3 regions of the Frankia alni ACN14a genome follow, and region 3 is predicted to be linked to each of the others. Evidence: predicted binding sites of a transcription regulator. Region 3 holds the regulator's gene; each other region holds the start of a gene.
The links. The regulator LexA, encoded in region 3, represses DNA repair genes until DNA is damaged. The targets are predictions, from matches to a motif close to CGAACNNNNGTTCG.
Positions count from the first base shown of each region.

Region 1: a site for LexA is predicted at 4,068-4,081, ahead of ruvC (crossover junction endodeoxyribonuclease RuvC). Genes of this name have one in related genera too.
Region 2: a site for LexA is predicted at 3,955-3,968, ahead of FRAAL_RS14760 (HNH endonuclease signature motif containing protein). Genes of this name have one in related genera too.

Region 1 covers NC_008278.1:2,331,878-2,338,819, forward strand. Annotated here, with positions in the region: gene FRAAL_RS09310 (glycosyltransferase family 4 protein) at 1-718, shown strand, start outside; gene FRAAL_RS09315 (hypothetical protein) at 806-1,531, shown strand; gene pdxS (pyridoxal 5'-phosphate synthase lyase subunit PdxS) at 1,684-2,616, shown strand; gene pdxT (pyridoxal 5'-phosphate synthase glutaminase subunit PdxT) at 2,613-3,212, shown strand; gene FRAAL_RS09330 (YebC/PmpR family DNA-binding transcriptional regulator) at 3,235-3,990, shown strand; gene ruvC (crossover junction endodeoxyribonuclease RuvC) at 4,139-4,732, shown strand; gene ruvA (Holliday junction branch migration protein RuvA) at 4,729-5,487, shown strand; gene ruvB (Holliday junction branch migration DNA helicase RuvB) at 5,555-6,655, shown strand; gene yajC (preprotein translocase subunit YajC) at 6,794-6,942, shown strand, end outside.
Region 2 covers NC_008278.1:3,663,662-3,670,603, reverse strand. Annotated here, with positions in the region: gene FRAAL_RS14780 (CaiB/BaiF CoA transferase family protein) at 1-735, shown strand, start outside; gene FRAAL_RS14775 (acyl-CoA dehydrogenase family protein) at 794-1,993, shown strand; gene FRAAL_RS14770 (PaaI family thioesterase) at 2,001-2,948, shown strand; gene FRAAL_RS14765 (class I SAM-dependent methyltransferase) at 3,076-3,822, shown strand; gene FRAAL_RS14760 (HNH endonuclease signature motif containing protein) at 4,001-5,434, shown strand; gene FRAAL_RS14755 (GNAT family N-acetyltransferase) at 5,550-6,092, opposite strand; gene FRAAL_RS14750 (cupin domain-containing protein) at 6,393-6,809, shown strand; gene FRAAL_RS14745 (nuclear transport factor 2-like protein) at 6,865-6,942, opposite strand, start outside.
Region 3 covers NC_008278.1:6,173,079-6,180,020, forward strand. Annotated here, with positions in the region: gene nrdR (transcriptional regulator NrdR) at 167-961, opposite strand; gene FRAAL_RS24825 (LysM peptidoglycan-binding domain-containing protein) at 1,347-1,652, opposite strand; gene lexA (transcriptional repressor LexA) at 2,174-2,935, shown strand; gene hflX (GTPase HflX) at 3,159-4,619, opposite strand; gene FRAAL_RS24840 (helix-turn-helix transcriptional regulator) at 5,057-5,956, shown strand; gene FRAAL_RS24845 (VOC family protein) at 5,881-6,291, opposite strand; gene dapF (diaminopimelate epimerase) at 6,381-6,942, opposite strand, start outside.

The sequences.
Region 1 (6,942 bases), 3.7 Mb from region 3:
CTTCGAGAAGCTGCGTGCCCGCATCGCCGTGTCCGAGGCGGCGCGGCGCACGCTGGTGGAGCATCTCGGCGCCGACGCCATCCTGATCCCGAACGGGGTCGCGGTGCAGCACTTCGCCGACGCCCGGCCGCTGCCCGGCTACGACGACGGGCGGCCCACCGTCGCCTTCCTCGGCCGCATCGACGAGCCGCGCAAGGGCCTCGACGTGCTGCTGGCCGCGATGCCGGCGCTCGCCGCCCGGATCGACGACGTGCGCCTGCTCGTCGCCGGGCCCGGGGACGCCGCGGCGGTGCGCGCCCGGCTGGATCCGCAGCTGCGGTCCCGGGTCGAGCTGCTCGGCCTCGTCTCCGATGCGGACAAGCCGCGGGTGTTCGCCTCCGGCCAGGTGTACTGCGCCCCGAACACCGGCCAGGAGAGCTTCGGAATCGTCCTGCTGGAGGCGATGGCGGCCGGGACCGCCGTGGTGGCCAGCGACATCGACGCGTTCCGCCGGGTGCTCGACGACGGCCGCGCCGGGCGGCTGTTCGACGTCGGCGATCCCGCGCAGCTCGCCGCCACCCTCGCCGACGTGCTGACCGATCCCGTCGGGGCCGCGGGGCTCATCCGGCGGGGCCGGAAGGTCGTCGAGACGTACGACTGGCGGACCATCGCCGAGCGCATCGTCGGCGTCTACGAGATGGTCTCCGGGGACCGGCGGGTGTCGCTCGCGCCGGCCTAGCCGGGTGGGCGGCGACGAGTCCGGTGCCGAGCCCGGTGGCCGGTACCGGCGCCAGGTCACATCCGCCCGTTGACTACGCTGCGCGAGATGACCGTCCTCGTGGTGGTGGTTGCCCTGGTGGTGGCGACTGCGACCTATCTGACCTGGCTGGCCCGCCGGCTCGATCGGCTCGCCGCCCGGGTGTCGGACGCCGGCGGCGGTCTGGTCACCCAGCTCGTCGCTCGCGCCGACGCCGCGGCGCGGCTCGCCGAGCGCTGCGGTCTCGACGAGCTGGCGGCCAGCGCCGCCCGCGCGCGCGCCACCTACCCGGCCCTGCTCGCCGGCGCCCCCCTGGACGCCGCGGTCGAGCTGACCGAGAACGCGCTGAGCCGGGCGCTGCGCTCCGCGGAGGTCGCGGCGGCCGGGCAGCGCTTTCCCGTCGAGCTGCACGCGGTCGACTCCGGGGCGGCCCGGGTGGCGCTGGCCCGCCAGTTCCACAACGACGCGGTCCGGGACCAGCGGGCGCTCGCGGGCCGCCGGGTGGTCCGGGTGCTCCACCTGTCCGGCCGCCGCCCGCCGCCCGGCTACTTCGAGATCGACGACGCCCTGCCGGCTCGCGAGGAACCCTGGCCGCGCCTCGTCGAGGGCGGCTCGGCGGATGACGCCGACCCCTCCGTCCGCGACGCCCCCGTCGGCGACGCCCCTGGCCGCGATGTTCCTGGCCGCGACGCCTCCGTTCGCGACCTGCCCGGTCGCGACATCCCCGGCCGGGAGGACCGGTCGGGGCGCGACGGGCCGCTCGGGCACGGCGACCGGCCGGGCCTGGCCTCCTGAGCCGCCCGGTCGGCGCGAGCTGCGCCGTACGATGGGGAACCGACCCACCCGCACGGGATTCACCTGGCTGGGTATCCGACATGCAGGTGTCCCTGACATGGCGGAGCCGGCCGGCCGTGGCGCCCGACTGGAGCGAAAAGAGACGGCACATCATGTCCCAGGGCCAGACTGCCGCCGCCACCGGCCCGGCGACCGACTCCGCCCGGCACGCCGGCACCGCCCGCGTCAAGCGCGGCATGGCGGAGATGCTCAAGGGCGGTGTGATCATGGATGTGGTCACGGCCGAGCAGGCGCGCATCGCCGAGGACGCCGGCGCCGTGGCGGTGATGGCCCTGGAGCGGGTGCCCGCCGACATCCGCGCCCAGGGTGGCGTCGCCCGGATGAGCGATCCGGACATGATCTCGGAGATCATCGAGGCGGTCTCCATCCCGGTCATGGCCAAGGCGCGGATCGGGCACTTCGTCGAGGCCCAGGTGCTGCAGGCCCTCGGGGTGGACTACGTCGACGAGTCCGAGGTGCTCACCCCGGCCGACCCGCACCACCACATCGACAAGGGGTCGTTCACGGTCCCGTTCGTCTGCGGGGCGACCAACCTCGGCGAGGCGCTGCGCCGCATCGCCGAAGGCGCGGCGATGATCCGCTCCAAGGGGGAGGCGGGTACCGGCGAGGTGTCCAACGCGGTGGTGCACATGCGCACCATCCGCGCCGAGATCGGCCGGCTCGCCGCGCTGCCCGCGGAGGAGCTCTACGCCGCGGCCAAGGAGCTGCGCGCCCCCGTCGACCTGGTCGCCGAGGTGGCCCGGCTCGGCCGGCTGCCGGTCGTGCTGTTCACCGCCGGCGGCATCGCCACCCCGGCGGACGCGGCGCTGATGATGCAGCTCGGCGCGGACGGGGTGTTCGTCGGCTCGGGGATCTTCAAGTCCGGGGATCCGGCGCGGCGTGCCCGCGCGATCGTCGAGGCGACCACGATGTTCAACGACCCCGACGTGCTGGTGAAGGTGTCGCGGGGCCTGGGCGAGGCGATGGTCGGCATCAACGTCGCCGAGCTCCCGTCGGCGGCCCGCTACGCCGACCGCGGCTGGTGAGCGGCCCGCGGATCGGCATCCTCGCGCTGCAGGGGGACGTGCGGGAACACGCCCGGGGGCTGACGGACGTCGGCGCGCAGCCGGTGGAGGTTCGCCGCGCGGCGCAGCTCGCCGAGGTGGACGGTCTGGTCCTGCCCGGCGGCGAGTCCACGACGATCGGCCGGTTGCTGCAGGTGTTCGAGCTGCTGGAGCCGCTGCGGGCCGCGGTCGTGGCGGGGCTGCCCGTGTTCGGCTCGTGTGCTGGCATGATCCTGCTTGCGCGGGACGTCGTGGACGGTCGGCCGGACCAGCCACTGATCGGTGGGTTGGACATGGTCGTCCGGCGCAACGCCTTCGGCCGGCAGGTCGACTCGTTCGAGGTCGACCTCGACGTCGACGGGGTGGAGGGACCGCCTGTGCACGCGGTCTTCATCCGAGCACCATGGGTAGAAAAGGCGGGCGATGCGGTCGAGGTCCTGGCTCGTGTCGCCGAGGCGCCGGTGGCGGTCCGTCAGGGCTCGCTGCTGGCCACCGCGTTCCATCCGGAGCTGACCGGAGACTCCAGGATGCACCGGCTATTCGTCGACATTGTGCGATCTTCCGGATCCGGTCGGTGATCGCGAGTAAGAGGGGCAGGACATGAGCGGTCACTCCAAGTGGGCGACCACGAAGCACAAGAAGGCGGTCATCGACGCCCGACGGGGCAAGCTGTTCGCCAAGCTGATCAAGACGGTGGAGGTCGCCGCCAAGACGGGCGGCGGCGACCCGGCGGGCAACCCCACGCTGGCCGACGCCATCGCGAAGGCCAAGTCGCAGTCCGTGCCGAACGACAACATCGAGCGGGCGGTCAAGCGCGGGTCCGGTGAGCTCGCCGGCGGGGTGAACTACGAGAACATCACCTACGAGGCGTACGGGCCGAACGGCGTCGCGATCCTCGTCGAGTGCCTGACCGACAACCGCAACCGGGCCGCCTCCGACGTCCGGGTGGCGATCACCCGCAACGGCGGCACGGTGGCCGATCCCGGCTCGGTGTCGTACCTGTTCAACCGCAAGGGCGTCGTGCTGCTCACGAAGGCCGCCGGGCTCACCGAGGACGACGTGCTGCTCGCCGTGCTCGACGCGGGCGCCGAGGAGGTCAACGACCTCGGCGACGTCTTCGAGGTCATCTCCGAGGCCACCGACCTGCATGCGGTGCGGGTGGCGGCCGGTGACGCCGACCTGGAGATCACCTCGGCGGACATCTCCTGGCTGCCGAGCGTGAGCGTGCCGCTGGACGCCGAGCCCGCGGCCAAGGTGCTCAAGCTCGTCGAGGCGGTCGAGGACCTCGACGACGTCCAGAACGTGTGGTTCAACGGCGACATCTCCGACGACGTCATGGAGCTCGTCAGCAGCTGACGGGCCGCACGCCACCGCGCCCGGGACGATCTGTTGGGCGTGTCGTGGATGTCCGGTTGCGCCGACCGATCTACCATCGAACGAGTGTTCTTGCGGGCGAGCGGGCCCGTGAGCGAGCGGGCCTGCGGGCGCGTGGTCGGGAGGGTGGATGCGGGTGCTGGGCGTCGATCCGGGGCTGACGCGGTGCGGCCTGGGGGTCGTCGACGGCGCCCTGGGTTCCCGCGCCCGACTGGTCGAGGCGGGAGTGGTGCGCACGCCGGCCGGCGCCGAGGTGGCCGACCGGCTGCGGGCCGTCGCCGACGGCATCGACGCCTGGCTGGACCGCACCCGCCCGGACGCGGTCGCGGTCGAGAAGGTCTTCAGCCAGGCCAACGTGCGCACGGTGATGGGCACGGCCCAGGCCGGCGCGGTGGCGATCATGCTCGCCGCCCGGCGCGACCTGCCGGTGGGCCTCTACACGCCCAGCGAGGTCAAGGCCGCGGTCACCGGCAGTGGCCGGGCCGACAAGGCCCAGGTCGGGTTCATGGTCACCCGGTTGCTGGGGCTGGCCGAGGTGCCGCGGCCGGCCGACGCCGCCGACGCGTTGGCGCTGGCGTTGTGTCACCTCTGGCGGGGCCCGGCGTTGGCCCGGCTGCGCGCGGCGGCTCCCGCAGCGCCTGTCAGCCGCCCGGCTCCCGCAACGCCCGCTCGCCGCTCGCCGCGGCCCGCCGCGCCTGCCCGCCGCCCGGCGGGGGCGTCATGATCGCCTCGCTGGCCGGCACCGTCCGGGCGCTCGGGCCGCTGTCCGCCGTCGTCGAGGTGGGTGGCGTCGGCCTGCTCGTCCAGTGCACCCCGGCGACGCTGGCCCGGCTGCGCATCGGTGAGCCGGCCAGCCTCGCCACCACCCTCGTCGTGCGCGAGACGGAGCTGACCCTCTACGGATTCCCCGACGCCGACGCCCGCGACGTCTTCGAGATCCTGCAGTCCGCCGCCGGGGTGGGGCCCAAGCTCGCCCAGGCCGTCCTCGGCGTGCACGAGCCGGACGCGGTCCGCCGGGCGGTCGCGGAGGAGGATCTCGCCGCGCTCACCAAGGTGCCCGGGATCGGGCGCAAGGGCGCCCAGCGGATCGTCCTCGACCTGCGCGACCGGCTCGGCCCGCCGCGCGGCGCCGCCGTGCCCGGGCCCAGGTCGGGCGGCGCCGATCTCGGCGCCGGCGGGGTCGGGGCGGCCGGTCCCGGCGAGGCCGGCGCGGTCGCGGACACGGTGCGTGAGGCGCTGATCGGCCTGGGCTACTCGGCGCGGGAGGCCGACGACGCGGTGTCCCGCGCGCTGGCCGTGCTGGCCGCGCCTTCGGGCGACCCCGGCGGTCCGGACCGGCCAGGCGGGAACGCGTCAGCCGTTGCCCCGTCCGCGGTGGCGCCGTCTGCGGCGGCCCCGTCCGCGGGTGCAGCGCCGATCGAGGGCGCGGCCGACGCGGCGACGCTGCTGCGGGCGAGCCTGGCAGTGCTGCGCCGATGACCGCGCCGGAGCAGGCCGCGCCGGAGCAGGCCGCGCCGGCCGCGGGCCGGGCGCCCGGGGGTGGCGCGTGAGCGCCGACGGGCTCGTCTCGGCCGCCGCCAGTGCCGAGGAGCAGGCGTTCGAGGCCGGGCTGCGCCCCCGCACGCTCACCGAGTTCGTCGGTCAGCGCAAGGTCCGGGAGCAGCTCTCGATCATGCTGGAGGGGGCGCAGGCCCGAGGGCGCCCGCCGGACCACGTCCTGCTGTCCGGCCCGCCGGGTCTGGGCAAGACCAGCCTCGCGATGATCATCGCCGAGGAGCTGGCGGTGCCGCTGCGGATGACCAGCGGGCCGGCGATCGAACGGGCCGGCGACCTCGTCGCGATCCTCACCGCGCTGTCCCCCGGGGAGGTGCTGTTCCTCGACGAGATCCACCGGATCGCGCGTCCCGCCGAGGAGCTGCTCTATGCCGCGATGGAGGACTTCCGGGTCGACGTGATCCTCGGCAAGGGGCCCGGCGCGACCGCCATCCCCCTCGACGTCGCCCCGTTCACCCTGGTGGGCGCCACGACCCGGTCGGGGCTGCTCACGGGGCCGCTGCGCGACCGCTTCGGGTTCACCGCCCACCTGGACTTCTACGCCCCCGACGAGCTCGCCCGGGTGCTGACCCGGTCGGCGGGCCTGCTCGGCGTCAGCCTCACCGAGGACGGCGCCGCCGAGGTCGCCGGGCGCTCCCGGGGCACCCCGCGCATCGCCAACCGGCTGCTGCGCCGGGTACGCGACTACGCGGAGGTGCGCGCCGACGGCGTGGTCACCCGCGACGTCGCCCGGGCCGCGTTGCGGATCTACGACGTGGACGGGCTGGGGCTCGACCGCCTCGACCGTGCCGTGCTGGAGGCGCTCGTGGGTCGCTTCGGCGGCGGCCCGGTCGGGCTCACCACGCTGGCCGTCTCGGTGGGGGAGGAGCCGGAGACGGTCGAAGATGTGGCCGAGCCGTTCCTGCTGCGGGCCGGTCTGTTGATCCGCACCTCCCGCGGCCGGATCGCCACCCCCGCCGCCTTCGAGCACCTCGGGCTCGAACCGGTCGCCGATCCGCTCGGCCGCAGCCAGGCCCCGCTCTTCTCGAACACCGGCCTGCTCGCCGAGGGCGGCCTGCTTCCCGAGGACGGCCTGCACCCCGGGGGCGGCTGAGCGGCGGCCCACCGGGCGGCCCACCCCCGCCCACCGCGCGGCGCCACGGCGCCGGTATAAAGCGGACACCACGGCCCTGCCCACCGGCGGCATCCGCTCGATACGTACGATCGCCGCAACACATCAGGAGGGCAGGACGTGCGCGGACTTGTGACGGCGGCGACGGCAGCCGACGGTAACGGCGGCAGTTCCATCGGCGGTTTCCTGATTCCGCTACTTCTCGTCCTGGCGGTCGTCTACATCTTCTCGATGCAGCGTCGCCGCGCCAAGGCTCAACAGCAGCAGGT
Region 2 (6,942 bases), 2.5 Mb from region 3:
CAGGGACCGCTGGCGGACCGGGTCGGCCACGACATCAACTACCTGTCGATCACCGGCGTGCTCAACGCCGTCGGCCGCGCCGGCGAGCCGCCGCTGCCGCCGCTGAACCTGGTCGGCGACTTCGGCGGCGGCTCGACCTACCTGGTGGTGGGCATCCTCGCCGCGCTGGTCGAGCGGGAGCGCTCGGGGCGCGGCCAGGTCATCGACGCGGCCATCGTCGACGGCGCGAGTCTGCTCGCGCACATGGTCTGGGGGCTGCGCGGGCGGGGCCGCTGGAACGACGAGCGCGGTTCCAACCGCCTCGACACCGGCGCGCCGTTCTACGATGTCTACGCCACCGCCGACGGGCGCTACATGGCCGTCGGCGCGCTCGAGCCCCGCTTCTACGCCACGTTCGTCACCGGTCTTGGCCTCGACCCGGCCACGCTGCCCGGCCAGGACGACCGGGCCCGCTGGCCGGAGCTGCGCGAGGCGTTCACCAAGGCCTTCGCCGGGCGCACCCGCGACGAGTGGGCGGCCGTGTTCGACCCCCTCGACGCCTGCGTCACCCCGGTGCTGGACTTCGACGAGGCCACCGCGCACCCGCACATGGCCGCCCGAGAGGTCCTGATCGACGTCGCCGGCGTGACGCAACCCGCCCCCGCGCCGCGGTTCTCGCGCAGCGTCCCCGCCGCGCCGCGGGTCCCGCCGCGCACCGCGGTCACCGTGGCCGAGGTCCTCGCCGGGTGGACCTGATCTCCCGCCGCGCCCCCGACCACAATCTCGATCTCGACCAGACAACGAAGGAGGCGCCGTGTCCGTAACGGCAACGCCGTCCAGCGGCTCCGACACGTTCCCCACCGGTGCCTGGGAGCTCCCGGACGAGTTCCGGATGCTCGCCGACACGGTGCGCCGCTTCATGGAGACCGAGGTCCGCCCGCTGGAGGACACACTCCCCCACGACGCGGCCGGCCTGCCGCCCGAGTTGCTGGGGCCCCTGCAGGCCAAGGCCCGCGCGGCGGACCTGTGGGCGCTGCAGACCCCGGCGGAGTTCGGCGGCGCGGGGCTGAGCGTGCTCGGCCAGGTCGTCGTCGCCGAAGAGGCGGCGAAGTGCCGGATGGGCGCGTTCTTCCCGGCCTGCGGGGCGTTCGGCGGCAACCCGCCGACGGTGATGTTCTCCGCGACCAAGGAGCAGTTCGAGACGTACGCCCGCCCCATCATCGAGGGTAGGGCGGGCCGGGCGTTCACCGCGATCAGCGAGCCGTCGGGCGGCTCCGACCCGGCGCGGGCGATCCGCTGCCGCGCCGAGCGCGACGGCGACCACTACGTCATCAACGGCACCAAGATGTGGACGACCCACGCCGGGTCGGCGGCCTGGGGCGTGCTCTACGCCCGCACCGGCGAGCCGGGTCGGCGCGACGGGATCAGCTGCTTCATCCTGCCGAACGACGTCGAGGGGCTGACCAAGTTCCCGATCGACGTGATGACCTCCTACGCGCCGTACGAGCTGCACTTCGACAACGTCCGGATCCCGGTCGCCAACCGGATCGGCGAGGAGGGCCAGGGCTTCAACCTGGCCTCGCAGTTCCTGGTCTCCGGGCGCATCGCCTATGCCGCCGGCCCGATCGGCATCGCCCAGCAGGCGCTGGGGATGGCGATCGACTGGGTCAAGCAGCGCGAGGTCTTCGGCTCGCGGCTGGCCGACAAGCAGGGCATCCAGTGGATGATCGCCGACAGCGAGGTGGAGCTGCGTGCCGCCCGGCTGCTGATGTACCAGGCGGCCTGGAACGCCGACCTCGGCAAGGACGTGAGGGTCGACGCGTCGGTGTGCAAGATGTACGGCACCGAGGCCGCCTACCGGGTGCTGGACCGGTGCGTGCAGATGTTCGGCGCGCTCGGCCTGTCCAAGGAGATGCCGCTGGAGCGCTGGTTCCGCGACCTGCGGGTCAAGCGCCTCGGCGAGGGCGCCTCCGAGGTCCAGAAGATGATCATCGCCCGCGAGCTGCTACGGTGACGCGGCGATGACCGAGACCGGAACCTCACCGACCGCCGACGCCTCGACAGGTGGCCTCGTCCCGGCGGCCCGCGCCGAATCCTCCACCTACGCCGCGCCCGCGCCGAACGCGCCGGCCGCCGCGTCCCCGCCGGCCCGGGAGTACGCCGAGAGCCGCTTCCGGCTCAGCCAGGTGAGCCGCGACGAGCGCGGCGTGCGCGTCACGATGCAGCTCGGCCCGTGGCTCGACGGCCCCGACGGCCTCGCGACGATCGGCTCGCTCGGCGTCCTGGTGGACTCCGCGATCGGGATGGAGGTCTACGACGCCCGGCCGGAGAACTCCCACTCGGTCACCGCCGAGCTCTCCGTAGACGTCGTCACCCCGCCGCCGTGGTCCGGCGACCTGCTGACGGCCAGCGCCGAGCTGCTCGGGCGGGATCCCGCCGGCGGGACGGCCCGCTGCGAGGTCCGCGACGGCGACGGCCGGCTGGTCGTCGTCGGCATCGGCCGCTGCCGCTTCGTCAGCATCCCGGGCACGGCGGCAGGTTACCTCGACGGCGCGCCGGCGATGCTGCCGCCCGCCGCGCACCATTCGCTGCTGGCGGCCCTGACCCGGGCCGACGCCGGGGACGAGACCATCGCCGGCCCCGGGCGCGACGGCGCCGTCGGCCGGTTCCTCCTGCCCGCCAACCCGGCGTTCGAGAACGGCGGCGGCACGGTGCACGGCGGCGTGCTGTTCTGCACCGCCGAGCTCGCCACCGAGGCGCTCGCCGACCCGGCCGTCCCGGAACGCACGACGGCGATCCGGGTGAACTACCTGCGCCCGGCGGACCTGCGCACCGAGGTGACCGCGACCGCCGAGCTCATCCACCGCGGCCGCACGGTCTCGCTGTACCGGGTGACGACGGCCGGCCCCTCCGGCAAGCCCGCCACCCTGTCCACCATCACCCGCGAGCGCGGCACCCCGGCGTCCTGACCCCGACCGCGCCGCCGCCCGGTGCATCCATCGGCGCCGGACGGCGGCGCGGCGGGGCTGCGAGGGCCGCCGCAACCGACACCGCGACGGCCCCGCCAGTCGTGTCGTCCTGGCTACTGTTGGGGTCATGCCTCGCGAGTGGGACGCGCGCACCTACGACTCGTTACCTCTCCCCCATCTGTACTGGGGTAGAAAGACGCTCGGTCGGCTCACCCTGACCGGCGCCGAGACGGTCCTCGATGCCGGTTGCGGCACCGGGCGGGACACCAGCGCCCTGCTCGACCTGCTGCCCGACGGGCGCGTGATCGCCCTGGACGGCTCCGCCGCCATGCTCGCGCAGCTACGCGCCCGGCTCGCCGACCGCCTCGATCGCGTCGAGGTGATCCAGGCCGATCTGCTGGAACCGCTGCCCGTCCACACCCCGGTCGACGCCGTCGTCAGCGTCGCCGCCTTCCACTGGCTGCCCGATCACGACACGGTCTTCAGGAATCTGGCCGCGGTCATGCGGCCGGAGGCCCAGCTCGCCTTCGAATGCGGCGGCCAGGGCAATGTCGCCAGCATCGTCCACGCCCTCGACGAGGTGCTGCCGAGCGCGCCGCGGGTGTGGAACTTCGCCGGCGTCGACGACACGACTCGTCGCCTGCTCGACGCGGGGTTCACCGACGTCGAGGTGACGCTGACGCCGGATCCCGCCCGGTTCGAACAGGTCGAGCAGTTCCGGACCTGTCTGGGGACGGTGGTGCTGGGCGCGCATCTCGACCGTCTCCCCCACGGCGAACGCGCGGACTTCGTCGACGCAGTCGCCGCCCGCCTGCCCGAACCCGTCGTCGACTACGTCCGCCTCCAGGTTCGCGCCACCCGGTCCGGCGACTGACCGTCGCCCGGCCGCGGCCTGGACGCCGGCGACTCCCAGGGCCGCACGACGGACGGCCGTGTCCCGAGCACGTCCGCCTGTTCCGGGGAGCTCCACCGCGATGGTTCCCGTGTCGGCTCCGCCAACAGCGAACGAACACGTGTTCGACATCCGGCGATTGTTGTCCTACCGTTGATTCATGGAAATCGACGACGACATCGGCGACAGCCCGGGGTTACCCGCCCGGCTGGCGGTCATCTCCGGGCAGGTCGACGGCCTGCTCGCCGGGGCGACCTGGCGGCTGGCCGACGACGAACTCGACGGGCTGATCGAGGGGGTGTGCCGGCTGGTCGGCCGGGTCGCCGCCGCCCGGGGCCGGCTGCTCGTCGAGGCCCACGACCGCGGCTTCGCCCTCCATCAGGGCGCGGTCGACACCGCCGCCTGGCTCCGCGACCGGTTGGCGCTGTCCCCCCGGGAAGCCCGCCGGCAGGTGACCCTCGCCCGCGACACCGCCGCCACCTGCCAGGCCACCGGAACTACCCTGGCCGCAGGAGACATCACCATCGAACACGCCATCGTCGTCTGCGACGCAATGCGCGCCCTGCCCGCTGAAGTGACACCCGAACAGCGGATCGAAGCCGAGCAGGCCCTGCTCGGCTTCGCCCGCACCGTCGACCCCTACCAACTGATCAAAATCGCCGCCCGGCAACGCGAGGCCCTGACCACCGTCGACTCCTCCCCCGGCGGCGACGACCCCCACGCCGACAGCCGCACCGGCGAACACAACCGTCCCGGCAGCGGCGGTCCAGACGGTGGCGGACCAGACGGTGGCGGACCAGTCAGCGACGGTGGTACAGGGGAACCGGGTGGGGAGAAGCCAAGTCCGGATCCGGCGGACATCCGCCGCCTCACCCTCACCGACACCCCCGCCGGCACCACCCTGATCGGCGGCGAACTCGACGCCGAAGCCGCCGCCCTGCTCCGCACCGCCCTCGACAGCCTCGCCGCACCCCGCCCCGCCACCGACGGCACCCCTGACCGGCGCAGCCCCGCCCGCCGTCGCGCCGACGCCCTCATCGACCTCGTCACCCGCGCCCTCGGCGCCGCCGCACTACCCGAATCCGGCGGAGTGCGACCCCACCTCACCGTCACCATCCCCTGGAACACCCTGCTCGCCACCGGTGCCACCCCCGCCACCACCAGTTGGGGTCTCCCCCTCCCCAGCAGCGTGCTCGCCCGACTGACCTGCGACGCCGAAACCAGCCGGATCCTGCTCGACCCCGCCGGCGTCCCCCTCGACATCGGACGATCTACCCGCACCGTTCCCGCTCACCTGCGCCGCGCCCTCACCGCCCGCGATCAAGGATGCACCTTCCCAGGCTGCGACCGGCCACCCTCCTGGTGCGAAGCCCACCACGTGATCCACTGGAAGGACGGCGGCACCACCGCCCTGTCCAACCTCACCCTGCTCTGCGGCCACCACCACCGCCAGATCCACCACGACGGCTGGCAGATCACCTTCCTCGACGACGGCCGACCCGCCTACATCCCACCCCACCGCATCGACCCTCACCGACGACCCCGCCGCAACCCCTACAGCCAGCCCCCAGCCGACCTGCTCGCCACCGCCTGACCAGCCAGCGAGCGGCCCCTCCTTCGGATCGCAGCCAGCCCTACGGGTGAAGGCGGTCCGGGGGATGAGTTCGCAGTCGCCACGGGGATCCGGTGGGTACAAGCGGGAAGCGCGGTTAGCCGGCGTCGGGCCGATCCACGCGATACACGTAGTGCAGTGGGTCGTCAGCGGGGTTGTCCGGCGCGAGTGGGCCCTGCCCGACGCGTCGGAGGCCTGCCTTCTCCAGTGCTCGCCACGACGCCCGATTGGCCGCCACTACCGGCACCACGATGCAGGTCGCATCAGGGTGGTCGGTCCAGATGCGCCCGATCATCGAGGCGATCAGGCGGCTGCCCAGGCCGCGCCCTTGCTGGTCGGGCTCGCCGATCAGGAAGTCGATGCTCATGGCACCGGCCTGGATGTCCACGATGGGCACCAGTTCGTCGCGGTACTCCGGGTAGTCGGCGAGGCGGCACCGTTGCACCAGACCGACGGGCCGGTCGTCGAGCAGGGCGAGGAAATCCTCCGACGGTTCCTCGCCGCGGGCCGCGGGACCGAAGTCGCGCCTGATTGCTTCTGCCGTGGTCTCGTGGTTCCACCACCTGGCGACGGAGGGCTGCTCCAGCCACCCCCGCAGCAGGGCGAAGTCGGACTCCTCGAGCCGTCGCCAGGTGATCATCGTCGATCACACCCCCGAGAGGCGGTCAGACCTGACACTGACTCCAGCCGGTAGCGATCTGTCAGCGAGATTCGGCCACCAGCATGTCACCGCTATGCGCCCCTTCCGCCGGAGCAACGGACGTGACACGTTGCGCCCGGCCACGGCACGGACAGGAGGACGGATAACTGGATCGCTGGTCGCGAACAATACCACGCGCTAATATGCGGACACATTCGACATTGTTGCCGCGGAAAGCGGGGCCGGGCGATGCACGGTGGACCGATTGTCACATCGCTGGATGACGCGCACTGGTTCGATGTGACCCGGTTGGAGTATCCGGACGGGCGGATCGCGCGGATCCAGGAGGCGTGGATCCAGCTCTCGCCGCGCTACGTCTGCTTCTACAACAAGTGGGATCCCGGCGCGATCACGCCTCGGCACGGGCACCACGGGGATCACTCGATCTTCGTCACCCGCGGGCAGGTCTCGGACGGCACCCATGTCTGCGGCCCCGGCTCGCACATCATGCTGGAGTACGGCGACACCTTCGGCCCCTGGGAGGCCGGCCCGGAGGGCTGCGAGATGTACGGCGTCATCATGGGCGTCGGGCACCCGTTCCTGGACAAGACCGCCTGGCGCAAGTACCTCGCCGAGCGCGGGATCGTCGAGCACCCCTGCCCGCCGCCGCCGCTGCCGCTGTGGTCGGCCGGACTGAGCGTGCTCCCCGCGGATTAGCCTGCAACGCGCGACGGCCGGGGCACCGGACTGCGGTGCCCCGGCCGGGGGCGGGCTACTCGATCGGGTCGTCGATCGTCGGGTTACGCACGCCGAAGCCGATCTCCTTGACGTTGAACGTCGGCTTCAGGCC
Region 3 (6,942 bases):
CGACCGGGCCGCGCGGGCATCGAGTAACGCGGAATCGGGTCACACGGGTTCGGACGCCCACGCCGGCCGGGTCAGGTCGTCCCGTGCGCGCGGGAACGGGCCGGCGGGGCGGCGATGCTGCTGGTGGGACGGGCGGGCGGGGCCTGCGCGGCCCGGCGGCGGCCCGTCAGGTGCGGGTGGCCGAGGCGCCGCGCGCCCGGCCGACCTCGTACTCCCCCGTACTCGGCTCGGCCCGGCCGAGGCCGCCCTCGACGATGTTCAACGGGTTCCCGCCGCTGCGGCGGCCCGGGGTCTCCGGGTGCTCGCGAACGGCGGCGAGCATGTCCCGGCCTGGGCGGCCGGGGCGTGAGGTGTCCGAGTCGACCCGCCGGCCACCGGACGGGGGGCTGTCGGGGCCGGCCCGCTGCATCGGGTCCGCCGGGTCGGTGAACGCCCCACCGGTGTGGCGGCCGGCCGGGCCCCCCAGCTCGTCGAGATCGTCGAGGTCGTCCGGCTCGGCGCCGCGGCGGGTACCGGACGTCTCGGCCCGCAGCGCCGCGATCGCGTTCTCGAAGTCGCCGAGCGACTCGAAGGCCAGGTACACCGAGGCGAAACGGAGGTAGGCCACCTCGTCGAGCTCGCGGAGCGGGCCGAGGATCGCCCGGCCGATCGCCTCCGCGGGGACCTCCGCCGAGCCCGAGGAGCGCACGGCATCCTCCACGCGCTGGGCCAGCAGAGCAAGATCATCGTCGCGCACCGGCCGGCCCTGGCACGCCTTGCGCACGCCGGTGATCACCTTGGCGCGGCTGAAGGGCTCCGCCACGCCGCTGCGCTTGAGCACCCGCAGCGACGCCTCCTCCATGGTGGTGAACCGGCGACCACACGACAGGCAGGATCGCCGCCGCCGAATCGCCGAGCCCTCTTCGGCCTCCCGGCTGTCGACGACACGGCTGTCCGGATGCCGGCAGAACGGGCATCGCACGCGATACGCCTCCTTCGTCCGGTCCGGCGCGGACCACCCGGCGCGGCGGGACGACGAGCCGGGAGCCGGCCCACGCCCGAGCACCGGCCAAGCCGTCCTGTGGACGGCCGCCCGCACCTCTGTGGAAAGCCTGTGCATCAACCTGTGGATGACTTACGCCCTCGTAAGCACCAGATGTTGTGTCCAACCTAGCGCACAACCCCAGTGATGGGGACACCGGCCCCCCCGCGTGTCACACCGGGACATCAGCCCGCGGGGGCGCGACAACCCTGCGCGAGGGCGCCTCACCCGCCCGCTGCCGCCGGAGACCGGCCCGTCACGGCGACGAGCCGCCGAGCGCCGGCCGGGATCAGACGGTGGCGGAGTGGACCGCCCGACCGGCGGGTCAGCCCAGCACCAGGAACTGGCCGGGGGTGAGCTCGACCGAGGGGAGATGGTTGATCCGCATCAGCCGATCCACGACGACACGGGTGTCGGCGTCGGGGTCGAGCGCAACGGCGATCTCCCACAGCGTCTCTCCGGCGAGCACCAGGTGACCCCGCGGCGGCTCGCCGGACCACGCGATCGAGGCGCGCGGCAGGACGCCCACCAGCACCGCGGCGAGGGCCAGCGCGACGACGGCGACCACGACAACCCGGCCGCGGCGGGTCAGCCGCAGCGGCGGCAGCGGCTCGCCGGCGCCACGGCGCACCGCCGACCGAGAGACCGGCGAGCGAGAAACCGGTGAACGAGACAGGCACGCCCCCGGAACCGGCCTCCCGGCACCGACCCCGGCGGCCGGCCGGGCCACTCGCACCCGCGCCGGACCGCCCGCCGGCCATCTCCCGGCCCGGCGCGCCGCCCGTTCCCGGGCAGCCGCCAGATCGACCACCTGCGTGGTGTGCGCGCTGTGCACGGCTTCCTCCCCAGGCACCCCGAACCAGGTCGCGGACGCCACGAACTCCCGTTCGATCGAACTCCTGATCGATTGTCGCACCGGAGACCCGCCAGGAAAAGGGACACGCTCGAACAGACGTTTGAGATTCCGCGACCGGGCGGTTACCGTCGAGACGATCAGGTTTGCACCGGGCGGTTTCCCCCGGTCGCGGACAGCCGGGTGCCGTGGGGGGTGCCGGTCTCGCCGGGCGAGGCCGTCAGCCGCGCGCACGTCCGGCGCGCGGCCGCGCGGCGACCAACCGGCGACGGAGTAGGCGACGAGGAGAGCGGTAGGCGATGACCAGCCAAGGCAGGGGTACACGCCGGGGCGGGGCCCGCGGCAACGTGCGGGCCTTTCCCGAAAACCCCGCGGACGCAGCCGGCCTGACCCCCCGGCAGCGCAAGGTGCTCGAGGTCATCCGGGCCGAGGTGGAACGGCGCGGGTACCCGCCCAGCGTGCGGGAGATCGGGGAGGCGGTGGGGCTGACCAGCACGAGCAGCGTGGCGCATCAGCTCAAGGTGCTGGAGGAGAAGGGCTACCTGCGCCGGGACCCGAACCGTCCGCGGGCCATGGAGGTGCTCAGCCCCGACCGGCCACGGCGCAAGGCCGATTCCGGCGCGGCGGCTGTCGTGTCGACGTTCCCGGGCGCCGCGGCGGCGCCGGCCGGGGTGGGCGGCGAGGGGTCCGCGGCCTACGTGCCGGTCCTCGGGCGGATCGCCGCCGGCGGGCCGATCCTGGCCGAGCAGGCGATCGAGGACGTCTTTCCCCTGCCGAAGGAGATCGTCGGCGAGGGCACTCTGTTCCTGCTCCGGGTCGTCGGCGAGTCGATGATCAATGCAGCGATCTGTGACGGCGACTGGGTGGTGGTGCGCCAGCAGCCGGTCGCGGACAACGGTGAGATCGTCGCCGCGATGATCGACGGCGAGGCGACGGTCAAGCGCCTACGGGTCCGCGACGGGAAGATCTGGCTGCACCCGGAGAATCCGACGTTCAGCGACATCCCCGGCGAGGAGGCGACGATCCTCGGGCGGATCGTCGCCGTGCTGCGCCGGATCTGACCGTGGACGGCCGGCCGCGCGAGGCGGCCGGCCGGTTCGGCTGCCACGAACCGCGGGACAGGTGCCACCGGCCGTGCCGTGCCCGTCGGCGGCGGGTCAATGCCGGTCCCGACAGCCCCGGTCCCGACAGCCCCGGTCCCGACAGCCTCGGTCCCGAGGGAACAGGGCTGACGGGCCAGGGCTGGGGGAATGGGTCAGGGCTGAGGGCAGGTCAGGGCTGGGATCAGGGCTGGAAGGCGTGCAGTTCCGCGGCGAGCGACGGGGACACCCTCGCGAGCAGGCGGGTGCCGTCCGCGGTGTGCTCCAACTCGAGCACCTCGCCGTGGGCGTGCACCCGTGAGACGAGATCGCCCCGCGTGTAGGGGACGAGGACCTTCATCTCCACGTCGGGGTGGGGAACCCGGGCGCACAGGGCGTCGACGAGCGCGGTCAACCCCTCCCCCGTGCGCGCCGAGACGAAGACAGCGTCGGGCGCGAGCTGGCGCAGGCCGGCGAGGACGGTCGGCTCGGTGGCGTCAACCTTGTTCACGACAATCAACTCGGCAACGTTGCCCGCGTCGATGTCGTTGAGCACCTCGCGCACCGCGGAGATCTGGGCGGCCGGGTCGGGAGCGGAGCCGTCGACGACGTGCAGGATGAGGTCCGCGTCGGCGACCTCCTCCAGGGTCGAGCGGAACGCCTCGACGATCTGGTGCGGCAGGTGCCGGACGAAGCCGACCGTGTCGGTGAGGGTGAACGCCCGGCCGTCCGGCAGGGTCGCGCGCCGCACGGTCGGGTCCAGCGTGGCGAACAGCGCGTCCTCGACGAGGACGCCGGCGCCGGTGAGACGGTTGAGCAGCGATGACTTGCCGGCGTTGGTGTAGCCGGCGATCGCCACCGCGGGCACCTCGCCGCGCCGGCGAGCCGACCGCTTCGTCTCCCGCACGGTCGCCATCCCGGCGAGCTCCCGGCGCAGGCGTGCCATCCGGGCGCGCAGTCGCCGGCGGTCCGTCTCGATCTTCGTCTCGCCGGGTCCACGGGTCCCGATGGGGGCACGTCCGCCGCCGCTGGCCGCAGCGCGGGACATCGACTCACCCCAGCCACGCAGGCGGGGCAGCATGTACTGGAGCTGGGCGAGCTCGACCTGAGCCTTGCCCTCCCGGGACGTCGCGTGCTGGGCGAAGATGTCGAGGATGAGCGCCGTCCGGTCGATGACCTTGACCTTGACGACCTCCTCGAGCTGGCGCAGCTGGCCCGGGGTGAGCTCGCCGTCGCAGATCACCGTGTCCGCGCCGGTCGCGGCGACGACCTCGGCGAGTTCGCGGGCCTTGCCGGACCCGACATAGGTCGACGCGTCCGGCCGGTCGCGACGCTGCACGAGCGCGTCGAGCACGACCGAACCCGCCGTGGTCGCGAGGGCGGCGAGCTCCGCCATGGAGGCCTCGGCCGACCGCAGCGAACCCGACGTCCACACTCCGATGAGGACGACCTGCTCCAGCCGAAGCTGGCGGTACTCGACCTCGGTGACGTCGTCGAGCTCGGTGGCCAGCCCGGGCACACGGCGCAGTGCCGCGCGCTCCTCCAGGTCGAAGCCGTCTCCCGAATCGTCATAGAAACCCGAGAGGTACGCCGAATCCGCATCGGCGAGGTCGATGAGGGATCTGTCGAAAGTGGACGCCGTCAGGGCGTCGGCAGGAAGAGTCATACCATCCGTTCTCAACGCGGCTCGCTGCCGCGAGATTCCGCGCCGCTTCGTCCGGCCAGGTCACGCGCGGGTTCCGGCGACCTGATGAGGTCCGCGACAGGGGCCGGCGCGGGCGTCGGTCGCTGCCTTGCGGATTCATCCCGTCTCCGACCAGGGTCCCACGCCGCCATGACGATCGCGAACGGTTTCCGGGTTGGCATGCCGTGGCCTTCACATCGGCCGGCACAGGCACCCGGAACGGGGCATGGGCGCCCAGACAGCGCAACGGACCCTCGGCGGCCACCTCACCGCGCTGCGGGCGCCCTGGCCTCGCCGACCTGACGCAAAGCGCTCCCGTGCACCACTGTCGTGACCGCGGGTCGACAAGCCCCCGGCACGAGGTAGACGCCCCGTTCGGGGCGCCCCGAACGGGACGTCGGCCGCGTACCGTCGACGCCGTGTACCGGGAACGACCGGCGACCCGGCTGCCGGCCACGATCTGGTCCGCGCACGGCCCGTCCGGGCCTGCCGGCGGCCTCGATCAGGCGGGGGCCGACCCGCTGCGGCGACGCCTGCCAGCGGGTGGCCCGGCCCCCGACGGGCGGGTGGCGCAGGTCCACCGGATCCTGCCCGACGGCTGCATCGACATCATCTGGAGCTCCGACGGCCGACTGATCGTCGCCGGCCCGGACACGGTCGCCACGCTCGCGAGCTGGGCGCCGGGGGTGCGCCACCTCGGCCTGCGCTTCGATCCCGGGTGCGGTCCGGCCCGGCTCGGGGTGCCCGCCGCGGAGCTGCGCGACCGCCGCTCGGAGCTTGCCGACCTGTGGGGCGCGGGGCCGGCTCGGCGACTCGCCGAGCGGCTCGCCGACGCGGGCGACCCGGCGTGGGTGCTCGAGACGTGCGTTGCCGCCCGTCCCCGCCACCCGGCACTGGGCGATCCGCTCATGCCGACGATCGTCGCCGGCATCCGGGCCGGATTGCCGGTGGCCGAGGTGGCGCGGGCAGCCGCGCTCAGCGAACGTCAGCTCCTGCGCCGCTGCCGGCAGATGTTCGGGTATGGCCCGAAGACACTCGCCCGCATCCTGCGGCTGCAGGACGCGCTGCGCTCGGCGCGGGCCGGCCGGCGCCTGGCGGTGGTGGCCGCCGACGCCGGCTACGCCGATCAGGCCCATCTGGCCCGGGAGGTGCGTGCCCTGGCCGGCGTCACGCTGACCAGCCTGCTGGACCCCCCGCCGAGGCCCCGGAGGACGGCGGGGGACAAGCCTGCCGGTTCTTGCGGTCAGGCAGTCGCGACGGCGGGTAGCGGGGCGAACAGGTCGACGTGGTTGCCGTCCGGATCGAGGACGGTCGCGTAGCGCTGGCCCCAGAAGGCGTCCCAGGGCGGCAGGTGGCCGGGGTGGCCGGCGGCGAGCAGGTCGGCGTGGAGCGCGTCCACCTCGGCGGGACTGTCACAGGCGAAGGCCAGGGTCACCCGCCCGGCGCCGCCGGTGGCCGGCGACCAGTCCGGGTCGAAGGAACGGATCGTCTCCTCGGTGTCGAAGGCCAGGCGCAGCCCGCCGGGCAGGGACACCTCGACGTGCGGTTCGGCGTCGGCGCCGGCCGGCGGGTCGAGCCCGAGCAGGCGGTAGAAGGCCAGGCTGCGGCCCATGTCGGCGACGATCAGGCCGATGAGACTGAACGTGGATGGCATGACCGCACCGTAGGACGTCGCAGGCCAGGCGGTCTTGTCGAAAACGGACGTCGCCGTCGGCGGACACGCCCGAGGTCCGCCGGAGCGGATCAGCGGCCGGAGGAGCCGGGCAGTCCGGCGGCCGCCAGGATCTCGGTGGCGTCGGCGACCCCGGCCACGTCCGCGCTCGCGGCCGCGCCCTGCCCGCCCGGGTCCGCCGGGCCCAGGGTGGCCGGGCCCAGGCTGGCCGGGCGCAGCACACCGTCGTAGACCAGCTCGGCCGGTCCCCGCAGCAGCACGGTGCCGGGACGCCAGACGACCACCAGGCCGCCGCCCGGGACGTCGACCTCGACCTCGACCTCGACCGCCGACGGCGCCGCGCCGGCGCCGTGGCGCACCCCCGACACAGCCGACGGGCGGACGCCCGCCGCCGCGCTTTGCCCCGGCTCGGCGTCAGGCGCGGGCTCGGAGGCGAGGGCAGATCCGGGGGTGGGACGCAGACCCTGGCGGGCGGCCCAGGCCACCGCGACCGCGCAGGCACCGGTGCCGCAGGAGGCCGTCTCCCCGACCCCGCGTTCGTAGACCCGCATGGCGACCCCACCCGGCCGCTCGACGACGATCTCGACGTTCACCCCGTCCGGGAAGTCCACCGGGGAGAACGCGGGGGGGCGG